3 regions of the Streptomyces sp. WMMC940 genome follow, and region 1 is predicted to be linked to each of the others. Evidence: riboswitches for the same ligand, from Rfam matches in the RefSeq annotation. Region 1 holds a riboswitch; each other region holds the start of a gene.
What was found. Region 1 has a riboswitch for cyclic di-AMP ahead of O7595_RS12710 (C40 family peptidase). Riboswitches for the same ligand answer to the same signal wherever they lie in the genome.

Region 1 (6,163 bases):
TCCGCCGAAACACGGCCGAATGCCCGTTTCCCGCTTCCCCAAAACCTGCCGAAGATTGTCGGCGTCGCATACCGCCGGGTACAGTCGCGCCACTGCGTTGCCTCTGGGACCCCCTGCGGGGCGGCCCCCAGAACTTGGTCCTGCTGCCGAGGCGAGAGAGAAGTTGGTGAACGACCAGCACCCCCACGCCGGGTACGACGCGTACGCCACCGGCAGCTTCGACACCGACCCGCTCTTCGGCGCCATGCCGGGCAGCTACGAGGACGGTCACCTCGCCCACAGCGGCCAGTACGACAGCGGCCAGTACGACGCGACGCAGTGGTCCTCCACTTCCCCCACGGGCCACGAGGCCTACGGCAACCCCCAGCATGCGTACGGGCAGCAGTACGACGCAACGCATTTCGACGCCGCACAGTACGACGGGGGCGCGCAGTACGACGGGGGCGCGCAGTACGACGGGGGCGCGCAGTACGACACCACCGGCCAGTGGGACGCCAACGCCTGGAACGAGGCGGGGCAGTTCACGGCGGCACGGTTCGAGAACGCGGCGCAGCCCTACGACACGAGCGGCCAGTGGCCCACGGCCGGCTACGGCGCGTCGACGTACGAGACCGGCGCCTACGACGCCACCGCGTGGAACTCGGCCGGAGCCGAGGCCACCCCCGTCCACCCGCAGTACGGCGACCACATCGGACAGCCGTCCGGATCCGGACACTCCGAGTACCCGGCGTACGGGGAGCAGCACGATCCCGCGGAAGCCTTCGTCCCCGAACAGTTCCCCGCCACGGCCGAGTTCGGCACCTCACACGAGACACGGCCCGGCACGGCGTCCGGCTACGAGACCGAAGCCGCGCACGACAGCGAGCCCGGCTTCGGCGGCGAGGCCGCGTTCGACTCCGCAACGGAGCACTCCGATCGCTCGGAGCACACCGAGTACGAGCCGGAGCGACCGGCGGCAGCGGACGCGTACGACGGAGGACCGGATTCCGGCCACGACCACGACCACGAAGCCGAGATGATCGCCGGCGCCGCCACCGTCGCGGCACCCGCGGTCCCCCTCTCCTCCGCCGCCTCGGCCCGTCCCGTGCGCAGGGCCGGCGGCGCCCGCGGTCGCCGCCGCACTCCCGCCAAGCGCTCCGCGCTCCTCACCGTGGCCGTGCCTTCCGCCTGTGTGATGGGGGTCGCCGGTGTCGCGGCGGCCTCGGTCGGCGGACTCACCGACGGCGAGCAGCAGAAGGACGACAACACCGCGGTCACGGCAGCCGATCCGTCGTCCGTGAAGCCGGTCGCCGCGAACAACGCGCTCGACACCCAGCTCGCCGCACTCAGCGCCGACGCCCGGGACTTCGGCGACCGCGCCAGCCGGACCCAGGAACGCATCGACCTCAAGGCGCGGCAGGAGGCGGAGCGCAAGAAGCGCGAGGAGGAAGCCGCCCTCCGCGAGCGGCTCCGCCCCAAGTTCGCCCTCCCGGTCGCCCAGCACGGCCTCAGCGCCTACTACGGCCAGGCCGGTGTCAACTGGATGTCCATGCACACCGGAATCGACTTCCCCGTCTCGTACGGGACGCCGGTGATGGCCGCGACCGACGGCACCGTGCGGACGCAGTGGAACAGCGCGTACGGCAACATGGCCATCGTCACCGCCGCCGACGGCACGGAGACCTGGTACTGCCATCTCAGCAGCACCAAGATCCGCTCCGGGAAGGTCAAGGCCGGCGAAGTCATCGCCTATTCGGGCAACTCGGGCAACTCGACCGGCCCGCATCTGCACTTCGAGGTGCGCCCCGGCGGAGGGTCCGCGATCGACCCGCTGGCGTGGCTGCGCAGCCACGGTCTCAGCCCGACCTGATCCGGCCGGCTCCGCCGGTACGTGTGCGGCCCGGCCCCGACCACCCGGCCGGGCGTGCGGCTTCCGCGACCGCTCCTGAGTCTTCGCCCGGACCGGCACACCGCCGGCCCCGCCCGAAGCCGTCACCCACGGCCGTACCCCCGAGGCCCGGTCGAGCCGGCCGGTTCACGCCGCGACCCGGCGCCGCCGCCACCCGTCGGGTCGAGCCGGCGCCGCCCATCGCGTCTGCGCACGCCGCGGTGGGTCGGCGCACCGGCCCCGCTCAGGGAACCCGCGGGCGACCGCCGCAGAGCCCCGCGACCCCCTGCGACAGCCCCGTGTTCGCTGCGGATCACTCTCCGGATGCCGACGGTTTCTCAGCCCGTCAGAGCTTCTCCACCGGCGCGTACCGCAGCAGCAGCCGCTTCGGCTTGGCGTCGCCGAAGTCGATCGTCGCCTGGGCGTCCGCGCCCGAGCCCGTCACCGCCATCACCGTCCCCAGTCCGAACTGGTCGTGGGTGACGCGGTCCCCGACTGCCAGGGCGATCACGGGCTTGTCCGTCGTCCGCCGCGTGGCGAAGCCCGAGGGGCCGGAGCGGGACCGGGACGACGAGAGCGCCGAGGCGATGCCGGACGTCGGCCCCGCGGGCGCCGCCATCGGGCCCGTCCGCTTCCACTGCAGGTGCGCGTCCGGGATCTCCTCGAGGAAGCGCGAGGGCGGGTTGTAGGCGGGCTGGCCCCAGGCGCTGCGCATCGAGGAACGCGTCAGGTAGAGGCGCTCGCGGGCACGGGTGATCCCCACGTACGCCAGACGGCGCTCCTCCTCCAGCTCCTTGGTCTGGCCGAGCGCCCGCATGTGCGGGAAGACGCCGTCCTCCATGCCGGTGAGGAACACGACGGGAAACTCCAGGCCCTTCGCCGTGTGCAGGGTCATCAGCGTGATGACGCCGCTGCCCTCCTCGTCCTCGTCGGGGATCTGGTCGGAGTCGGCGACGAGCGCGACCTGCTCCAGGAACTCGGCGAGCGTGCCCGTTCCCTCCTCGGCGCCGCGCTCCTGCTCGAACTCCAGGGCCACCGCCGCGAGTTCCTGGAGGTTCTCGATACGGGTCTCGTCCTGGGGATCGGTGGACGCCTGCAGCTCGGCGAGATAGCCGGTCCGCTCCAGCACGGCCTCCAGCACGACCGCGGGGCCGGCACCCGAGTCGACGATCGTGCGCAGCTCCTCCATGAGCGTGTTGAAGCGCTTCACGGCGTTGGCTGAGCGGGCGGCCATGCCGTACGCCTCGTCGACGCGGCGCAGCGCCTGCGGGAACGTGATCCTCTCCCGCAGGGCGAGCGCGTCGACCATCGCCTCGGCGCGCTCGCCGATGCCTCGCTTCGGGACGTTCAGGATCCGCCGCAGCGGCACATTGTCCTCGGGGTTGGCGAGGACCCGGAGATACGCCAGGACGTCCCGGACCTCCTTGCGCTCGTAGAAGCGCACACCGCCGACGACCTTGTACGGCAGGCCGACGCGGATGAAGATCTCCTCGAAGACACGGGACTGGGCGTTGGTCCGGTAGAAGACCGCCACGTCGCCGGCCCTGGCCTCGCCCGCGTCCGTCAGCCGGTCGATCTCGTCGGCGACGAACTGGGCCTCGTCGTGCTCGGTGTCCGCGACGTAGCCGGTGATCTGCGCTCCGGCGCCCGCGTTCGTCCACAGGTTCTTGGGACGGCGGCTCTCGTTGCGCTCGATCACGGCGTTGGCCGCGGAGAGGATCGTCTGGGACGACCGGTAGTTCTGCTCGAGCAGGATCGTGGTCGCGTCCGGGTAGTCCTCCTCGAACTGGAGGATGTTGCGGATCGTGGCGCCGCGGAACGCGTAGATCGACTGGTCGGCGTCGCCCACCACGCACAGCTCGGCGGGGCCGAGGTCGTCGTAGCCCGTGCCGACCAGCTCGCGCACGAGCGTGTACTGGGCGTGGTTGGTGTCCTGGTACTCGTCGACCAGGACATGACGGAACCGGCGCCGGTAGTGCTCGGCGACGTCCGGGAACGCCTGGAGCAGATGGACCGTGGTCATGATGATGTCGTCGAAGTCCAGCGCGTTGGCCTCGCGCAGGCGGGCCTGGTACATCCGGTACGCCTCGGCCAGTGTCTTCTCGAAACCTCCCCCGGAGCCGTCGGCCTGGGTGGTACCCCCACCTGCCCGGTCGGCGTAGGTCTCCTCGTCGATCAGCTCGTTCTTCAGGTTCGAGATCTTGGCGCTGAACGACTTCGGCGGGTACCGCTTCGGGTCGAGGTCCAGATCGCGGCAGACCAGTGCCATCAGCCGCTTGGAGTCGGCGGCGTCGTAGATCGAGAAGGACGACGTGAAGCCGAGCCTCTTGCTCTCCCGGCGCAGTATGCGGACGCAAGCGCTGTGGAAGGTGGAGACCCACATGGCTCCGGCGCGCGGGCCGACGAGCTGCTCGACGCGCTCCTTCATCTCCCCCGCGGCCTTGTTGGTGAAGGTGATGGCCAGTATCTGGCCGGGGTGGACGTCACGGGTCGCCAGCAGATGGGCGATCCGGTGGGTCAGCACCCGGGTCTTGCCGGAGCCGGCGCCGGCGACGATGAGCAGCGGCGACCCCGTGTGGACGACGGCGGCGCGCTGCTGCTCGTTCAGCCCGTCGAGCAGGGCCGCCGGGTCGATGACGGGGCGCGGGGCGCCGTTGCGGTAGTGGGCGTCCCCGGACGGAGGCACGTCGAACCTGCCCTCGAAGAGGTCGTGCGGGACCTCGTCCGCGGGCGGGTGCTCGTCGTCCTCCGGTGGCGGGGGGTCCTCCGGGGCCGGGGTGCGCTGGAGGTCCGCCAGGAAACTGTCGTCAAAGAGGCTGCTCATCGCTCTCCGAGTCTAGGCGGCCCCACCGACAGCCCGCCGCCGCCTTCGCGGGAATCACGATCGGACACCTCCAGTCATGACATGGACACACAGCGCCAAGGTCACGAAAATGTATCGGGCATATCGACCACTCTCCTTCACAGCAGCGCCACACTTTGGCTAGCGTGCTCGCCCAGGCGGCCCGTACCCCCTTCGACGAACCACGTCGGCCGGGCAGCCGCGCCGAATCCGTGCCCCTCACCGAGGAGTTCGGAACCGGGGACCCACTCAAAAAGCACAACTGGGGTGAATCGGGCCTGGTTTCATCTGGCCCGTAGGGCAAACCTTCCGTTCCGTCCGAACCCGACAGCTAACCCGGTAGGCGTTCCACGGAAGGAGATGCCGGCCTTGGCGTCGCACCGCAAGCCGCGCAGCCGCACACGTACGAACACACCTGCCGTCGGGATCACGACGGCCGCCATAGCGGGGGTCTCGCTCCTCTCGGCCCAGAATGCGACAGCCGACCCGAAGCCCAGCATCGAGGAAGTCCAGAAGAAGGTGGACGACCTCTACCGCCAGGCGGGTTCGTCGACCCAGGAGTACAACAAGGCGAAGGAGTCCGCCGAGCAGCAGCGCCGCAAGGTGGACCGTGCGCTCGACGAGGCCGCCGAGCGCACGGAGGCGCTCAACGAGTCCCGGCGCGCCCTCGGCAGTTACGCGGCCGCCCAGTACCGCACCGGCGCCGTCACCCCGACCGCCGCACTGCTCTTCGCCGACAACCCGCAGTCCTACGCCGACCAGACACAACTGATGGACCGGCTGACCGAACAGCAGCGCGGCGCCATCGCCGACTACGAGACCCACCGGGCCGAGGCCGCGAAGCAGCGCGCGCAGGCCACCAGGAGCCTGGAGACGCTCACGGACTCGCAGGAGTCGCTGCGTGCCAGGAAGCAGGCCGTCCAGAGGAAGCTCGCCGAGGCGCGGGAACTGCTGTCGCGGCTGACCGCCGAGGAACGGGCGCGGCTCGCCGAGCTCGAGCGCAAGAAGGAGGAGGAGGCCCGCCGGAAGGCCGAGGCGAGGGCCGAGGCGGAAGCCGAGGCCGAGCGGCAGCTCCGGGAGCGTGAGCGGCAGGAGCGGGAACAGACCGGCACCGGCACGGACACCGGCTCGGCCACGGGGACGGCCTCCGGAACGACCGGCGGCACGTACGCGGCCAAGGCCGAGAAGGTGCTGTCCTTCGCACGCGCCCAAATCGGCAAGCCGTACGTCTGGGGCGCGACCGGCCCGAGCTCGTACGACTGCTCCGGGCTCACCCAGGCCGCCTGGCGCGCGGCGGGCGTCGACCTGCCCCGGACCACCTGGGACCAGGTGAAGGCCGGACAGAGCGTGGCGACGGCCGATCTGCTCCCGGGTGACCTGGTCTTCTTCTACGACGACATCAGCCACGTCGGTGTCTACATCGGCGACGGAAAGATGATCCACGCCCCCAAGCC
Region 2 (6,163 bases), 1.1 Mb from region 1:
TCCGCGGTGTTGATGATCCCGAACGCGTTCGGCCCGATGATCCGCATCCCGTACGAGCGCGCCTGGCGTACCAGTTCGCGCTGCCGTTCCAGCCCCTCCGGGCCGCTCTCCGCGTACCCCGCGGCGAGCACGACGAGTCCCTGCACGCCGTGCTCGCCGCAGTCCTCGACGACCTCGGGCACGCGTTCGGCGGGGACGGCGACGACCGCCAGGTCGACGGGCTCGCCGGTCGCCGCGACGATCTCCCCCACCGAGCGGTGGGCGGGTACCCCGTCGATCTCGTCCATGTCGAGGACGAGCGAACGGTTCACCGCGTACGTCCGCCCGGTGTACCCGGCGTCGATCAGATTGCGCAGCACGGCTCGCCCCACCCCGCCGGGCGCACGGCCGGCGCCGACCACCGCCACCGAGCGGGGTGCCAGGAGTCGCTGGACGGAGCGGGCCTCGGCCCGCTGTTCGCGGGCGCGCTGGACCGCGAGGGACCGGGCCGTCGGTTCGAGGTCGAGCGTGAGGTGGACGGAGCCGTCCTCGAAGCTGCGCCGCTGGGTGTACCCGGCGTCGGTGAACACCTTGATCATCTTGTTGTTGGCGGGCAGCACCTCCGCCGCGAACCGTCTGATCCCGCGCTCCCGCGCGACGGCAGCGATGTGTTCCAGCAGGGTGGAGGCGACACCCCGACCCTGGTGGGCGTCCTGCACCAGGAAGGCGACCTCGGCCTCGTCCGCCGGTGCGGACGCCGGCAGGCCCTGCGCGTCGATGCGGTCGAAGCGGACGGTCGCGATGAACTCGCCGCCGACGGTCACCGCGAGTCCCACCCGGTCCACGTAGTCGTGGTGCGTGAACCGGTGCACGTCCTTGGCCGACAGCCGTGGGTAGGGTGCGAAGAACCGGTAGTACTTGGACTCGTCCGAGACCTGCTCGTAGAAGCTGACGAGCCGCTCGGCGTCCTCGGTGGTGATGGGCCTGATGTGCGCGGTGCCACCGTCACGCAGCACCACGTCGGCTTCCCAGTGGTCGGGGTACGCGTGATCCGACGGGGTCTGCATGGGGCAAGGGTAAGGCTCCGGCACGGGTCGCGTTCCCCGAAGTGCGGGGGCAGGCTGGGAGGGCCGGCCCCGGCCCCGCACGGGCCGGGGCCGGTGGCCGGGTGCTCCGCACCTCATGAGAGACTGGTCTAGACAACCCGCCAACGCTTCCCGCTGAGACTCGAAGGGCACCACCATGGCTGAGCGCCGCGTCAATGTCGGCTGGGCCGAGGGCCTGCACGCCCGCCCCGCGTCCATCTTCGTTCGTGCCGCCACGGCTTCCGGCGTTCCGGTGACGATCGCCAAGGCCGGTGGCACCCCGGTCAACGCCGCCTCGATGCTCGCGGTGCTCGGCCTCGGCGCCCAGGGCGGCGAGGAGATCGTGCTCGCCTCGGACGCGGAGGGCGCGGATGCCGCCCTGGAGCGTCTGGCGAAGCTCGTCGCCGAGGGCCTCGAGGAGCTTCCCGAGACCGTCTGAAACCGATGAATTCATGTGCGGGCCGCGGTGCCGGAGAATTCCGGCACCGCGGCCCGCACATTCCCCCCGGAATTTGCCCTGGTTGCTTTTCCGGCAGCAGTAAAGACCCCCGGGCGCGCAATTGCTCTCTTTGTATACGGCGCGACTGTTAAATGCGGTCGCCCGCCGTGTTTACGGAATGTTGCGAAACCCTCACGCCTGCGGGAATCCGCAGCCGGTGCGCGCCGGTCGTCCGCTCCGCGTGCAGCGCCGTGAGCGCGCGGGCACGCTCCGCGTCGCCGCGTGCCACCGCGTCCACGATCGCGCCGTGCTCGGCCCATGCCTCGACGGGACGGGCGGGCCGCTCGATCGCGTACATCCACGCGATCTTGTGCCGGAGCTGGGTCAACAGCGCGGTGAGCCCCGGACTCCCGCACGCCTGGGCCAAGGTCTCGTGGAACCAGGCGCCGAGCGAGCGCAGATCCTCGCCCTGACCGCGCCGGGCCCGGTCCTGACCGAGTCTGACCAGCCCGCGCAACACCTTGAGGTGCGCCTCGGTGCGCCGCTGGGCGGCCCGGGCGGCACCGAGGGGCTCCAGCAGCAGCCGGATCTCCAGCAGGTCGGCGGCCTCCTGCTCGGTGGGCTCGGCCACGCACGCTCCGGCGTGCCGGCGGGTGACGACGAAACCCTCCGACTCCAGGGTCCGCAGCGCCTCCCGGACCGGGACGCGTGAGACGCCGTAGCGTCGCGCCAGCTGTTCCTCGGTGAGGCGACTGCCGCGCTCGAACACACCGGAGACGATGTCGTCGCGGATCGCCGTGCATACCGAGCGCGCGGGAATGCGCATACCGAACCTCCGCTTTAATCGCCGCGAAACCCCGTCGAGCGACGTCTGTTTCGGTGACTCTATGGCAGGTGGCCGGAATTTCCGAAGACCCATGGTAATCCATGGATATCTTTTGGCCTGAATACGCCGAGGCCCCCGCTCGGAGAGCAGGGGCCTCGGGCGGAAGGGTCTGTGCGTCAGACGCGGACGCCGTGCGAGCGGAGGTACGAGACCGGGTCGATGTCCGAACCGTAGTCCTCACCGGTGCGGGCCTCGAAGTGGAGGTGCGGACCGGAGGAGTTCCCGGTCGACCCGGAGAGGCCGATCTGCTGGCCCGGGGCGACCTGCTGGCCGACCGAGACGCTGATCGAGGACAGGTGGCCGTACTGCGTGTACGTGCCGTCGTGCATGCGCAGGACGACGTTGTTGCCGTAGGCGCCGCCCCAGCCCGCCTCCACGACGGTGCCCATGCCGACGGCGACGACCTCGGTGCCGGAGGCGGCATGGAAGTCGACGCCGGTGTGGCTGCCGGAGGACCACTGGGCGCCCCCGGCGTGGTAGTCGGTGCTCACATAGGAGCCGGCGACCGGGAGCGTGTACGTCATCAGCCGCTTGCGCTCGGCCTCGCGGGCGGCACGCTCCGCGGCGTCACGAGCGGCCTTCACCCGGAGCTCGGCCTTGCGCTTGGCCTCTGCCTCGGCCTTCTCCTGGGCCGCGACCAGGGCGGCCTCCTGCTGCTGGGCCTCCGCCTGCGCGTCGATCTGCTCGGCGAGCGAGTCGGCGGCGACGGCCTGGGTCAGGCCGGTGTCCTCGACGGGGGCGGAGACCTCGGCATCGGCCGCGAAGGCCGGGGAGGCGAGGGTACCGACGACGCCGGTGGTGGCGATGGCCGCGACGGAGGCGACGCCCGCGCTCTTGCGCGACAGGCGGCTCGGACCACGGTGCTTCCCGGTGGCACGGGTGAACGCCATCAAGTGGCTGATCCTTTCCTTCCTTCTCGCCTACCGGGTTAGCTGACGGGTTCGGAGCAGGAAGGTCTCCTACGGGCCCCTCCGCGCGGCGGCGAAGGCACCCGATTCACCCCAGGGGACATATGGGTCCCCGGCTCCCCAGGCTCGCGCCGGACGGGGACTCGGCGATGGCTGCCCGATGCCGCGGGTGCGGCGCGTGCAACTGGCGGACAGCGCAGAAGACGCTAAGCCGATCTTCGCTCAATCACCAAACAGACACGGATATTTGTAGTGCACGCCACAGGGCAGACACCACTCCTCCCCATCAAACCGGACATAGGGGAGGGTCGTTCCGGGTACGCGAAAGGGCCCCGTCGGCGCGAAACCGACGGGGCCCTTTCGTGCGCGCCGGAGGCGCCGGCGGTCAATCAGCCCGTGACAACGGTCACTTCACCGATTCCGAGCGCCCGGACGGGCTCCTCGATCTCGGAGGCGTCCCCCACGAGGACCGTGACGAGCCGGTCCACGGGGAAGGCGTTGACGACCGCGGCGGTCGCCTCCACCGTGCCGGTCCCGGCCAGCCGCGCGTACAACTGGGCCTGGTAGTCGTCCGGGAGACCCTGCTCGACCTGGTCGGCCAGCGTGCCCGCCACGGAGGCGGCCGTCTCGTACTTCAGCGGCGCCACGCCCACCAGGTTCTGCACGGCGACATCGCGCTCCGCGTCGGTCAGGCCCTCCGCGGCGAGGGTGCGGAGCACCTTGAAGAGGTCGTCGAGCGCGGGACCGGTGTGCGGGGTGTCGACCGAGCCGCTGATGGCGAGCATCGAGGCGCCGGAGACCCCGCCAGGCGACGCCGGGATGTCCGAGCGCAGCACCTGACCGAAGGCCCGCACGCCGTAGGTGTAGCCCTTCTCCTCGCGCAGCACGCGGTCCAGGCGCGAGGTGAGCGTGCCGCCGAGGCAGTACGTACCCAGGACCTGGGCGGGCCAGACCCGGTCGTGGCGGTCGGGGCCGATCCGGCCGATCAGCAGCTGGGTCTGCACGGCGCCGGGTCGGTCGACGATGACGACGCGGCCCGTGTCGTCGGCGGTGATCGGTGGCATCGGGCGGCTCTCGGCCGAGTCGCCCGTCCAGGCGCCGAGCGTGTCGGTCAGCACGGCGTCCAGGTCCACCCCTTCGAGGTCACCGACCACCACGGCCGTGGCCGTGGCCGGGCGGACGTGCGACTCGTAGAAGGCCCGGACCGCGGCGGAGTCGATGCGCTCGACGGTCTCCTCCGTGCCCTGCCGCGGCCGCGACATCCGGGAGGACGCCGGGAACAGCTGCCGGGAGAGCTCCTTCGCCGCCCGGCGTGCCGGGTTCGCCGTCTCATGGGGGATCTCGTCCAGCCGGTTGCGCACGAGCCGCTCGACCTCGCTGTCGGCGAACAGCGGGGCGCGCAGCGCCTCGGCGAGCAGGCCGAGGGCCTTCGGCAGCCGCGAGACCGGCACCTCCAGGGAGATCCGCACCCCCGGGTGGTCGGCGTGCGAGTCGAGCGTGGCGCCGCAGCGCTCCAGCTCGGCGGCGAACTCCTCGGCCGAGTGCTTGTCCGTGCCCTCCGACAGTGCGCGGGCCATGATCGTGGCGACGCCGTCCAGCCCCTCGGGCTCGGCGTCGAGCGGCGCGTCGAGGAAGATCTCCACGGCCACGACCTGCTGGCCGGGACGGTGGCAGCGCAGCACGGTCAGCCCGTTGCCGAGCGTGCCGCGCTCGGGCGCGGGAAAGGCCCAGGGCCTGGCCTCGCCGGGCCGAGGCTGCGGATGGAGGTCCATGGTCACGGCAGCGTCGGTCACTGGTCCGTCCCTTCTGCGTCGTTGTCCTCGGCGTTCCCGGCGTCGGCTCCCGCGACGGGCTCGTACACGAGCACGGCCCTGTTGTCCGGGCGCAGCCGGGCCTTGGCGACGGCCTGCACCTCGTCGGCGGTGACGTCGAGCACCCGCTTGACGGCGGTGAGCGCCAGCTGCGGGTCACCGAACAGCACGGCGTACCGGCACAGCTCGTCGGCGCGGCCGGCGACGGTGCCGAGGCGGTCCAGCCACTCGCGCTCGAGCTGGGCCTGGGCGCGCTCCATCTCCTCCGCCGTGGGCCCCTCGGCGGCGAAGCGGGCCAGCTCCTCGTCGACCGCCGCCTCGATGTCGGGGACCTCGACGCCCGCGGACGTCTTCACGTCCAGCCAGCCCAGCGAGGGGGCGCCGGCCAGGCGGAGCAGGCCGAAGCCGGCGGCGACGGCCGTGCGGTCGCGGCGGACCAGCCGGTTGTGCAGCCGGGACGACTCGCCGCCGCCGAGGACCGTCAGAGCCAGGTCGGCCGCGTCGGCCTCGCGGGTGCCGTCGTGCGGCAGGCGGTACGCGGCCATGAGCGCCCGGGCCGGAACCTCCTCCTCCACGACCTCGCGCAGCTGTTCGCCGATGACCTCCGGGAGCGAACCGTCGCGCGGCGGCTGCTTGCCGTCGTGCATGGGGATGGATCCGAAGTACTTCTCGATCCAGGAGAGCGTCTGCTCCGGGTCGATGTCTCCGACGACGGACAGCACCGCGTTGTTCGGCGCGTAGTAGGTGCGGAAGAAGTTCCGCGCGTCCTCCAGCGTCGCCGCGTCCAGGTCGGCCATCGAGCCGATCGGGGTGTGGTGGTAGGGGTGCCCCTCGGGGTAGGCGAGCGCGGTCAGCTTCTCGAACGCGGTGCCGTACGGAACGTTGTCGTAGCGCTGGCGACGCTCGTTCTTGACGACGTCCCGCTGGTTCTCCATGGACTCGTCGTCGAGGGCGGCCAGCAGGGAGCCCATGCGGTCGGCCTCCAGCCAGAGCGCGAGCTCCAGCTGGTGGGCGGGCATGGTCTCGAAGTAGTTGGTGCGCTCGAAGCTCGTGGT
Region 3 (6,163 bases), 1.6 Mb from region 1:
GGCGTACACCGCGGCGTCGTCGAGGATCTCCTCGATGCGCAGGAGCTGGTTGTACTTGGCGACGCGCTCGGAACGGGCCGGGGCACCGGTCTTGATCTGACCGCAGTTGGTGGCGACGGCCAGGTCGGCGATGGTGACGTCCTCGGTCTCGCCGGAGCGGTGGGACATCATGCACTTGAAGCCGCTGCGCTGGGCCAGCTCGACCGCGTCGAGGGTCTCGGTCAGCGAGCCGATCTGGTTGACCTTGACCAGGAGGGCGTTGGCGGCGGCCTCGTCGATGCCGCGGGCGAGGCGCTCGGGGTTGGTCACGAACAGGTCGTCGCCGACCAGCTGGACCTTGGCGCCGAGCTTCTCGGTGATCGTCTTCCAGCCGTCCCAGTCGTCCTCGAACAGCGGGTCCTCGATCGAGACCAGCGGGTAGACGGAGACGAGCTCCTCGTAGTACTCGGTCATCTCGGCGGCCGAGCGGGACTTGCCCTCGAACTCGTAGGCGCCGTCCTTGTAGAACTCGGAGGCGGCGACGTCGAGCGCGAGCGCGATGTCCTTGCCCGGCGTGTAGCCGGCCTTCTTGATCGCCTCGAGGATGAGGTCGAGGGCCTCGCGGTTGGAGCCCAGGTTCGGGGCGAAACCGCCCTCGTCGCCGAGTCCGGTGGAGAGTCCCTTCTCCTTCAGGACCTTCTTCAGGGTGTGGTACACCTCGGTGCCCCAGCGCAGTGCCTCGGAGAAGGACTCCGCGCCGATGGGCGCGATCATGAACTCCTGGATGTCCACGTTGGAGTCGGCGTGCGAGCCGCCGTTCAGGATGTTCATCATCGGAACGGGCAGCAGGTGCGCGTTCGGGCCGCCGAGGTAGCGGAACAGCGGCAGGTCGGACGCCTCGGAGGCGGCGTGCGCGACGGCGAGGGAGACGCCGAGGATCGCGTTGGCGCCGAGGGAGGACTTGTCCGGGGTGGCGTCGAGGTCGAACATCGCCTGGTCGATCAGGCGCTGCTCGGTGGCGTCGTAGCCGACGAGCTCGGGGCCGATCTGCTCGATGACGGCGAGGACGGCCTTCTCGACACCCTTGCCCAGGTAGCGGTTCTGGTCGCCGTCGCGGAGCTCGAGGGCCTCGAAGGCGCCGGTGGACGCACCGGACGGAACGGCAGCACGCCCGGTGCTGCCGTCGTCGAGGCCGACCTCGACCTCGACCGTGGGGTTGCCTCGGGAGTCCAGGATTTCCCGGGCTACGACGACGTCGATGGACGGCACGAGCATCTCCTTCTGGGATGTGACGCGTGAGGTGACACAAGCGGAGCCGTGTCGGTGCAGGGTCGCTTTGGCCTTGCGGCAAGAGCCTAACCGCCTGGGAGGCATCGGCCGGCAGATGCCCGCCCCGTGGGACGAAAAAGCGGTCGGAACGGACAAAGGCCCCGGCCCGGGGGCACCTCCCGTGCCCGCCGGACTGCGGGGGGTACGGGGGATGCCGCACCGGGCCGGGGCCGGGGGACGGTGGTGTGCCGTCGGGTGGTCCGCCGGGCCCACCGGACGGCGGCCGCCCCGGGGACCGCAGTGGGTCCCCGGGGCCGGTCGTCAGCTCAGGTGGAGCTTCTGGCCGGGGTGGATGACGTTCGCGTCCTCGACGATGTCCTTGTTCAACTCGAACAGCTTCTTCCAGCCGCCCTTGACCTTCTCGGCCTCGGCGATCCTGCTGAGGGTGTCGCCGGCCTTGACCGTGTACTCGCCGTCGCCCTTCCTGACCGGGGCGGCGGCGCGCTCGGAGCGGCTGGTCGGGGCCTCGGCTCGCTTCGGGGCGGCGGGCTCGGCGACCTTGGGGGCGGCCGGGGCGGCGCCGTCGTACGAGGCGTTCGACAGTCCGGTGCCGCAGTTCGGCCAGGCACCCTTGCCCTGGCCCGCCAGGACCTTCTCGGCTATCTGGATCTGCTGCGCCTTGCTTGCCTTGTCGGCGGTGGAGGCGAACGCGGTGCCCCCGTAGGCGGCCCAGGTGGAGGCCGAGAACTGCAGCCCGCCGTAGTAGCCGTTGCCGGTGTTGATCGACCAGTTGCCGCCGGACTCGCACTGGGCGACGGCGTCCCACTCGGAGGCGGTGGCGGCGGACGCGGTGCCCGAGGCCATCAGCGGTGCGGCTATGGCGGCACCGGCGACACCGGCGAGCGTGGCGACACGGGTGGACCGCTGGAAGACCGTCGGGCGACGGTGCTTGCCCTTGCCGGAAAGCAGCATCGAAGTTCTCCTCACCGACGCCTGCGAGGTGAGCTGTCGGGTTCGGGCCGATGTGGTGCCCGGCCGTGCGACGAGCGCACGGCTCCACCCCTAGCCGGGCAGCCCTCATCGGGCCTGTCCGGCACTTACCTTGGGTCCCCCGCTCCTGCCTTCGGCGCTTGCGCGACGACTGTTCCCGGCGGCCGCCGGCAGGATTCGGCGTGCGGTCGACGGGGCCCGCGTTGCGAGCAGTTCAGACCGTAAACACACGTCTCCCCGATGTTCAAAGACGAACATCGGGGAGAAATCGCCCAAAACTGACGGGGCAACATGTCCGTTTTCGCAGGTGAGAGCCGTGATGACCGGAGTTGACCGCCTAGCGGCGCCAGTTGACCGGAAGAGACTCTTGTCTCACTCGCACAGAACCGGACATAAGTACCCGAACTACTCCTTCAACTCGCCTTCGCCCAGGCCGAGATCGAGGCTCTGGCCAGGCAGGATGAGGTCCGCGTCAGAGCCGACGACATCCTGGTTCGCCTCGTAGAGGGCGGGCCAGCCGCCGGGCACCTGGTTCGCGTCGGCGATCGACGAGAGGTTGTCTCCGGTGCGAACGACGTACTCGTCTCCCGTGGCGGCGTCGCTCCGTGCCGATCCGTCACCTCGTGAGGCATGGCGCCCCGATTCACGCTCATCGCCCGAATTACCCGACTCATCCCCTTCGGCGGCCGGGGTGCCCCGGTGCTTGCCGGCGCCCGCCTCCGCCCCGGCTTCACCGGACGCCTCCGCGCCCCCACCGGAGCCCTCGGCGGATCCGGCGGACTCCGAGGAGCCGGCCGGCGAGGAGGACTGCTCGGACTGCTCGGACTGCTCGGACGGCTCGGGCGGCCCGGACGGCTCGGACGAGGACTCGCCCGCGCCCGGCTGGGACCCGTCCGGCGAGGAGGCCCCGGCGTCCGGCTCGGGCACGGAATCCGCCCCGTCGCCGAACGAGGGCCCCTTCACGAGGTCGCCCAGCGGGTCGGCCGACGGAGTGCCGGCGGACTCGGAGCCACCGCCGCCCAGGCCCGTGATCACTCCACAGCTCTGCCAGGCGGTAGCGCCCTGGGCGGCGAGCACCATCTCGGCGACGGAGATCTGCTCGGAGGAGCTGGCGAGGTCGGCGCGCGGCGCGTAGGCGGTGCCGCCGTAGGCCTCCCAGGTCTCCTGGGACATCTGGAGGCCGCCGTAGTAACCGTTGCCGAGGTTGGCACTCCAGTCACCACCGCTCTCGCAGTCCGCGACGCGGTTCCAGGTGGCGGTGTCGGCGGCGGACGCGGAACCCGCACCCAGCAGCGGGATGGCGATGGCCGATCCGGTCACCCCTGCCGCGACAATGAGGGCGGGGGCCTGACGAGGTCGGCGGTGTCGGCCGTTCCCGGACAGCATGCGGTGTGCCTTCCGTGTGACTACAGAAAACTCCAGGGTTTCTCGAGGCGATTGAAACCTCGATGACCCGGAGTCGGGGTGAACGTAGCCGCACTCCGACGTCAGTCACAAGTCGATGCAGCGGAGATCACGTGAAAGTCACATTACTGACTGGTCGTCAGATTCAGCGCCGGGTGAATTCAACGGGCAGAGTGCGCAATCCGCGCATGATGAGTCCCCCACGCCACCGCAATTCCGACGGATCGACCGCAAGTCGCAAGTCGGGCAGCCGGGTGAGGAGGGTCGCGAGCGCGGTCTGCCCCTCCAGCCGCGCGAGGGGCGCGCCCAGGCAGTAGTGGATGCCGTGCCCGTACCCGAGGTGCTGGTTGTCCCGGCGGCCGAGATCGAGGGTGTCGGGCTCCGCGAACCGCTCGGGGTCGCGGTCCGCTGCGGCGAGCACGACGAGGACGGGGTCGCCGGCGGCGATGTCCCGTCCGCCGAGCGTCAGCGGCTCGGTCGCGAACCGCCAGGTGGCGAGTTCGACCGGCCCGTCGTAGCGCAGCAGTTCCTCGACCCCGGTGGCCAGCAGACCGTTCTCGCCGGCGGCCAGCGAGTCCTGGAGCCGCTGCCGCTGCCCCGGATTCCGCAGCAGCGCGTACGTGCCGTTCCCGATGAGGTTCACCGTGGTCTCGAACCCGGCGAAGAGCAGGATGAAGGCCATCGCGGCGGCCTCGTTCTCGGTGAGGTGCTCCCCGTGGTCCGACGCCTTGATGAGACCCGAGATGAGGTCGTCGCCGGGGGCTTCGCGCTTGCGGTGGATCAGGTCGGCGAGATAGCCGCGCATCTTCTTCACCGACCGGGCGACACCGCCGCGCGGCCCCCCGCCGTGACGGATCATCATCCCCGCCCAGTCCCGGAAGTCGTCCTGGTCCTCGCGCGGGACGCCGAGCATGTCGCAGATGGCGTAGATGGGGAGCGGGAACGCGAACTCGTGGATGAGGTCCGCGCTCCCCCTCTGTGCGAAACCGTCGATGAGCCGGTCCGTCAGCTCCTGTACCCGGGGTGCGAACTCGGCCACCCGTCGGGGGGTGAACGCCTTCGACACGAGCCGCCTCAGCCGGGTGTGGTCGGGCGGGTCGATGTTCAGCAGATGCGTCATCAGCTCCGCCTTGCGCTCCCCCGGGATCCCCGTCTTCCCCTTCGCGTGCGCGGGCTCGTCGTGATGCGCCGGGTTCTTGCTGAGCCGCTGGTCCGCGAGGGCCTGCCGGGCGTCCGCGTACCGGGTCACCAGCCATGCCTCCACCCCGCTGGGCAGCCTGGTCCGGTGCACCGGCGCGTGCTCGCGCAGCCAGGCGTAGGCGGGGTACGGGTCGGTGGCGAACTCCCAGGTGAAGAGCTCGGGGGCGTCGGGGACGCGGGACGGCCGGTCGTGCATGGGACGACGTTAACCCGCGCCGGGCCGGTCACCCGTTCGGCGGACCTCTCCGCGTTCCCCGTGGGTAGGCTTGCCGTACACGCCAGACTCCGTCGCATGGGAGCGCTGATGAGTGCCGCAGCCGAAGACCGGAGGGAAGACCAGGACGGCCGGGAGGAACAGTACGTGTTCCCGGTCCCGCCCCCCGGTGGGTGGACGGCGGACGACCTCGACCGGATCAAGGGTCTCCCGCCGCACACCGAGCTGATCGACGGGGGACTGTTCTTCGTGACTCCGCAGACCGATTTCCACATGGCCGCACTGCGGCTGCTGGAGAACGCACTGGTGCAGCAGGCACCGGACGACCTCTATGTCGTCCGCGAGATGACCACCAAACTGGGCGTACGCGACCGGCCGGAGCCCGATCTCATGGTGGTTCCGTGGAGCGCCCGCACGGGACCGCAGCAGACCTGGTACGCCCCGGACGACATCCTGCTCGCCGTCGAGATCGTCTCGGACGAGTCCGTGCAGCGCGACCGCGAGCTCAAACCGCGCAAGTACGCGGCGGCCGGCATCCGGCACTTCTGGCGGGTCGAGAAGAGCGACGACCTGCCGGTCGTCTACGTCTACGAGCTCGACCCCGCCACGAACGCCTACGCCGTCACCGGCATCCACCACAACCGGCTGAAGGTCGAGGTCCCGTACCCCGTCGAGGTCGACCTCACCGCCGTGGACCGGCGGCGCGGGAAGCGGGACTGACGCACCCGCCGGAGCGGCCGCCCCTCCCCTTTCAGCCCCGGGCCGCGGACTCCGCCGCACGGATCGCGTCGCGGTAGGCGCGGGCGGCGGCGCGGAGGGCGGCTTCCGGGTCGTGGCCCTCGGCCTCCGCGCGCACGGCCATCGCCAGCAGTTCGTAGCCGACGGCGCGGTCGCCGTGCTCCGTGGGCAGCTCCACCTCCAGCCCGGCCGTGCGCACCCGGCCCGCCAGTTTCGCGGCGAGCGCGAGTCCCGGCTGGCCGAGCGGGACGCCGTCGGTCACCGACTCCCGCCGCTTCTCGATCGCCTTGGTGCGCAGCCAGTGCTCCTTGACGTCCTCCGGGGTCTCGGCACGTGCGTCCCCGAATACGTGCGGGTGGCGGTGGACGA

Region 2: it holds a riboswitch for cyclic di-AMP, as region 1 does, so the genes downstream of both, O7595_RS07795 (M23 family metallopeptidase) here and O7595_RS12710 (C40 family peptidase) in region 1, are expected to answer to the same signal.
Region 3: it holds a riboswitch for cyclic di-AMP, as region 1 does, so the genes downstream of both, O7595_RS19900 (transglycosylase family protein) here and O7595_RS12710 (C40 family peptidase) in region 1, are expected to answer to the same signal.

The regions. Positions count from the first base shown of each region.
Region 1 is NZ_JAPZBC010000001.1:2,911,215-2,917,377, forward strand. It holds gene O7595_RS12700 (M23 family metallopeptidase) at 167-1,849, shown strand; gene pcrA (DNA helicase PcrA) at 2,214-4,691, opposite strand; cyclic di-AMP (ydaO/yuaA leader) riboswitch at 4,902-5,071, shown strand; gene O7595_RS12710 (C40 family peptidase) at 5,070-6,163, shown strand, end outside.
Region 2 is NZ_JAPZBC010000001.1:1,772,878-1,779,040, forward strand. It holds gene O7595_RS07780 (bifunctional acetate--CoA ligase family protein/GNAT family N-acetyltransferase) at 1-1,046, opposite strand, end outside; gene O7595_RS07785 (HPr family phosphocarrier protein) at 1,222-1,503, shown strand; gene O7595_RS07790 (GntR family transcriptional regulator) at 1,652-2,329, opposite strand; gene O7595_RS07795 (M23 family metallopeptidase) at 2,506-3,279, opposite strand; cyclic di-AMP (ydaO/yuaA leader) riboswitch at 3,293-3,456, opposite strand; gene O7595_RS07800 (M16 family metallopeptidase) at 3,687-5,069, opposite strand; gene O7595_RS07805 (M16 family metallopeptidase) at 5,087-6,163, opposite strand, start outside.
Region 3 is NZ_JAPZBC010000001.1:4,515,815-4,521,977, reverse strand. It holds gene eno (phosphopyruvate hydratase) at 1-1,248, opposite strand, end outside; gene O7595_RS19900 (transglycosylase family protein) at 1,570-2,220, opposite strand; cyclic di-AMP (ydaO/yuaA leader) riboswitch at 2,224-2,387, opposite strand; gene O7595_RS19895 (transglycosylase family protein) at 2,644-3,624, opposite strand; gene O7595_RS19890 (cytochrome P450 family protein) at 3,788-5,038, opposite strand; gene O7595_RS19885 (Uma2 family endonuclease) at 5,147-5,776, shown strand; gene O7595_RS19880 (nucleoside triphosphate pyrophosphohydrolase) at 5,808-6,163, opposite strand, start outside.